Regions from separate parts of the Streptomyces sp. NPDC026515 genome, predicted to be linked through region 1. Evidence: predicted binding sites of a transcription regulator. Region 1 holds the regulator's gene; the other holds the start of a gene.

Region 1 (2,394 bases):
CCTTCGTGCCGAGCGACGCCGCCGTCATCGGGATCGTCACCGTGCAGTGCAGGTCGTCGCCGCGCCGCTGGAAGGTGGAGTGCGGCAGCTCGTGGATCTCGACGTACAGGTCGCCGGCCGGACCGCCGCCGGGCCCGACCTCGCCCTCACCGGCGAGCTGGATGCGCGTGCCGTTGTCGACACCGGCGGGGATCTTCACGGTCAGCGTCCGCCGCGACCGCACCCGCCCGTCACCGGCGCACTCCGGGCACGGGGTCGGGACGACCGTGCCGAAGCCCTGGCACTGCGGGCAGGGCCGCGAGGTCATGACCTGGCCCAGGAAGGACCGCGTCACCTGCGAGACCTCACCGCGGCCGCGGCACATGTCGCACGTCTGGGCGGAGGTGCCCGGCGCCGCGCCCTCACCGTTGCAGGTGTTGCAGACGATCGCCGTGTCGACCTGGATGTCCTTGGTCGTACCGAAGGCCGCCTCGTCGAGCTCCACCTCGATCCGGATCATGGCGTCCTGGCCCCGGCGGGTCCGCGAGCGCGGTCCGCGCTGCGACGCCGTACCGAAGAACGCGTCCATGATGTCCGAGAAGTTCCCGAAGCCGCCGGCCCCGAAGCCGCCCGCGCCCGCGCCGCCGCTCTGCGAGAGCGGATCGCCGCCGAGGTCGTAGACCTGCTTCTTCTGCGGGTCCGAGAGCACCTCGTAGGCGGCGTTGATCTCCTTGAACCGCTCCTGGGTCTTCGGATCCGGGTTGACGTCCGGGTGCAGCTCGCGCGCGAGCCGACGGAAGGCCTTCTTGATCTCTTCCTGCGACGCGTCGCGGCGCACGCCGAGAACGGCGTAGTAGTCCGTGGCCACTTACGACTCCGCCAGGATCTGTCCGACGTACCGTGCCACCGCTCGTACCGCTCCCATCGTTCCCGGATAATCCATGCGGGTCGGTCCGACCACGCCGAGTTTGGCGAGTGCCTCGCCGCCCGAACCGTAGCCGACCGACACCACGGACGTGGAGTTGAGTCCCTCGTAGGCGTTCTCGTGACCGATGCGTACGGTCATGCCCGAATCCCCCGCCTCGCCCATGAGCTTGAGGAGCACGACATGCTCCTCCAGAGCCTCCAGGACGGGCCGGATCATGAGGGGAAAGTCATGTCCGAAGCGGGTGAGATTGGCGGTGCCGCCGATCATCAGCCGCTCCTCGTTCTCCTCGACGAGCGTCTCCAGCAGGGTGGAGAGCACCGCCGAGACCGTGCCGCGGTCCTCGGCCTCGAAGGCGTCCGGCAGGTCCTCCACCAGCCGGGGCACGTCCGAGAACCGACGGCCGGCGACCCGGCTGTTGAGCCGCGCCCGCAGGTCGGCCAGCGACGACTCCCCGAAGGGCGCCGGGCAGTCGACCATCCGCTGCTCGACCCGCCCGGTGTCGGTGATCAGCACCAGCATCAGCCGGGCCGGCGCGAGCGCCAGCAGCTCCACGTGCCGCACGGTGGACCGCGTCAGCGACGGGTACTGCACGACCGCGACCTGCCGGGTGAGCTGCGCCAGCAGCCGTACCGTCCGTGCCACGACGTCGTCGAGGTCGACGGCGCCGTCGAGGAAGTTCTGGATGGCCCGCCGCTCGGGCGCGCTCATCGGCTTGACGCCGGCCAGCTTGTCGACGAACAGCCGGTACCCCTTGTCGGTCGGGATCCGGCCGGCGCTGGTGTGCGGCTGGGCGATGTACCCCTCGTCCTCCAGGGCGGCCATGTCGTTGCGCACGGTCGCCGGGGAGACACCGAGGTTGTGGCGCTCGGTCAGCGCCTTCGACCCGACCGGCTCCTCGGTGCCGACGTAGTCCTGGACGATGGCGCGCAATACCTGAAGCCTGCGTTCACTCAGCATGCGGCGCCACACCTCCAGAAAGTCGTCCCCGCGGCCTTTCGGGCCTTTCGTCTGGCACTCTGCGAGCCCGAGTGCCAGCATCCCCGGCCCAGTGTACGGCCGTCGGGCACCGACTGGGCAAGGCCGGTCGGGACCCGTTGCGTTCTGCGGCTAGCGTCGCGGTATGACGGTGACTTGGGAAGAGCTGGGCTGGGAGCGGCTGGCCGCGGGGGTCGGCCGGTGCCGGCTGCCGGGCTGGGACTGCACGGCCGGGCTGGTCCTCGGGGCGGGCCCGGTCCTGATGGTGGACGCCGGGTCGAGCCTGGCGGAGGGCGTGCGGTTGCGCGAGCAGGCCCAGCGGCTGGCCGGGCGCCGTGTGACTCATCTCGCGCTCACCCATCCGCACTTCGACCACGTCTTCGGCACCCCGGTCTTCGCGGGCACGGCGGTCTACGCGGCGGCGGGCACCGAGTCCGTCCTCGCCCACGGCCGTGAGGCACTCCGCCTGGACGCGGTCCGCAACGGCCTGCCGGCCGCAGAGGCCGAGGAGG
Region 2 (2,394 bases), on a different contig from region 1:
GGGACGAGGAGGTGTTCGTCGACCACTGGGAGTACCGCGAGTGGGACCGCGACCTGCACCCCGGTGACATCGTGCTCACGCACTTCCGGGGCACGGACGACTGGGACGGCACGATGGTCGACGACATGCGCCGCTTCCTGAACAAGGTCACCCGCGAGGGTTATGCGGTGGCGCGCCTGGAGGACTACCTGTGAGCAGGCCGAGGGCGACGGCCGCGCTGCTGACCGCCGCCCTCCTCCTGGCGGGCTGCGCCCAGTCCGTCGACCCGATCGAACGGCTGGGCAAGAAGGCGGCGGACCGGGTACGGCCGCACGGCCCGGCCGGCGAACAGCCCTACCGCCGCTGGGGCCTGACCGCGCCCCTCCTGCCGGCACCGCACCCCCCGCTGCACCCGCTCGCCCTCCACTCGGCCCGTCCGCCGGTAGTCGACCACGTCCGCACCAGCGACAAGGTCGTCTTCCTCACCTACGACGACGGCGCCGAGAAGGACCCCCGGTTCGTCGACATGGTCCGTGAACTGCGGCTCCCGGTGAGCATGTTCCTCACCGACAGCGTGGTCGGCCCCGGCTACGGCCACTTCGCCCGCCTCCAGGAGGTCGGCGCGAGCGTCCAGAACCACACCCTCGACCACCCGGCCATGCCCGGCCTGCCCTACGCCGGCCAGCGCGCCGAGATCTGCGGCCAGCAGGAGAAGCTGAAATCCCGTTTCGGCATCCGGCCCCGCCTCTTCCGCCCGCCCTACGGCACCTATGACACCACCACCCTGCGCGCGGCGGCCGCCTGCGGGGTGACGGCGGTGGTCCTGTGGCGCGCGGCCATGACGGCCGACGGCATCGCCTACCGCCACGGCGAGAAACGGCTGCGCCCCGGCGACATCGTCCTGGTGGGCCCGGACGAGGCCACGGGCCTGACCCTGCGCGAACGCACGACCCGGCTGCTCCGGCAGGTCCAGGAGAACGGCCTGACGGTGGGGCGGCTGGAGGACTACCTCTAGGGGCGTGTTGCGAAAGTCCCGTCTGCGGTGCGACGCCGTGCACGCACGCTCGCCGCACCGGGCGCAGACCCGGGGTTCAGTACCGGGGCCCACGCCCGGCACTCCGAGAGCACGCACCTGACGCCGCGACGCCGCCCTCCGGGCGACGACGGGAAAGGTCGGACAGACCCTGGGTCCCGTCCGTCCGGGGCCCGCCCGAGTCACCGATTTCCGGCGCCGCGCCGCGGCCAATTGGCACTCCGCTTGACCGAGTGCTAATCCCGGTCATAGTCTCGGCTCTGGCACTCGGCAGATGAGAGTGCCAACAACGCGACGGGCAGGTCCGGCACCCGCGACGACGGATCCACCTGGTCGCCACCTCAGACAGTTAACCCCGTGAGATCTCCGAAGGGGGAGGTCGGATCGTGACGACCACCAGCTCCAAGGTTGCCATCAAGCCGCTTGAGGACCGCATCGTGGTCCAGCCGCTCGACGCCGAGCAGACCACGGCCTCCGGCCTGGTCATCCCGGACACCGCGAAGGAGAAGCCCCAGGAGGGCGCCGTCCTCGCCGTGGGCCCGGGCCGTTTCGAGAACGGCGAGCGCCTGCCGCTCGATGTCAAGGTCGGCGACGTCGTGCTCTACAGCAAGTACGGCGGCACCGAGGTGAAGTACAACGGCGACGAGTACCTCGTCCTCTCGGCTCGCGACGTGCTCGCGATCATCGAGAAGTAGTTCACCCCAAGCACATTCTGCTTTGAGCTGCGCCCCTGGCCCCCGCGACCTTATGAAGCCGGGCGTCGGGGGCGCGGCTCGTTTCACCCACGTTTTCCGAGAGGGCTGAACCGCTCCCATGGCGAAGATCCTGAAGTTCGACGAGGACGCCCGTCGCGCCCTTGAGCGCGGCGTCAACAAGCTTGCCGACACCGTCAAGGTGACGATCGGTCCCAAGGGCCGCAACGTCGTCATCGACAAGAAGTTCGGCGCCCCCACCATCACCAACGACGGTGTCACCATCGCCCGCGAGGTCGAGATCGAGGACCCGTACGAGAACCTCGGCGCCCAGCTGGTGAAGGAGGTGGCGACCAAGACCAACGACATCGCGGGTGACGGTACGACCACCGCCACCGTGCTGGCCCAGGCGCTCGTCCGCGAGGGCCTCAAGAACGTCGCCGCGGGTGCCTCCCCGGCCGCCCTGAAGAAGGGCATCGACGCCGCCGTCGCCGCCATCTCCGAGGACCTGCTCGCGACCGCCCGGCCGATCGAGGAGAAGTCCGACATCGCCGCCGTCGCCGCGCTGTCCGCCCAGGACCAGCAGGTCGGCGAGCTCATCGCCGAGGCGATGGACAAGGTCGGCAAGGACGGTGTCATCACCGTCGAGGAGTCCAACACCTTCGGTCTGGAGCTGGACTTCACCGAGGG

What was found. Region 1 encodes HrcA, which represses chaperone genes, less so after heat shock. Its sites were predicted from a motif close to TTNGCACTCNGNNNNNCNGAGTGCNAA; they were not measured.
Region 2: the regulator HrcA is predicted to act here: its motif matches at 1,226-1,252, upstream of groES (co-chaperone GroES).

What each region holds. Positions count from the first base shown of each region.
Region 1 is NZ_JBVHQD010000015.1:28,820-31,213, forward strand. Features, by position in the region: gene dnaJ (molecular chaperone DnaJ) at 1-847, opposite strand, end outside; gene hrcA (heat-inducible transcriptional repressor HrcA) at 848-1,864, opposite strand; gene ACZ4O3_RS28745 (MBL fold metallo-hydrolase) at 2,028-2,394, shown strand, end outside.
Region 2 is NZ_JBVHQD010000016.1:203,903-206,296, reverse strand. Features, by position in the region: gene ACZ4O3_RS30605 (polysaccharide deacetylase family protein) at 1-194, shown strand, start outside; gene ACZ4O3_RS30600 (polysaccharide deacetylase family protein) at 191-994, shown strand; gene groES (co-chaperone GroES) at 1,399-1,707, shown strand; gene groL (chaperonin GroEL) at 1,826-2,394, shown strand, end outside.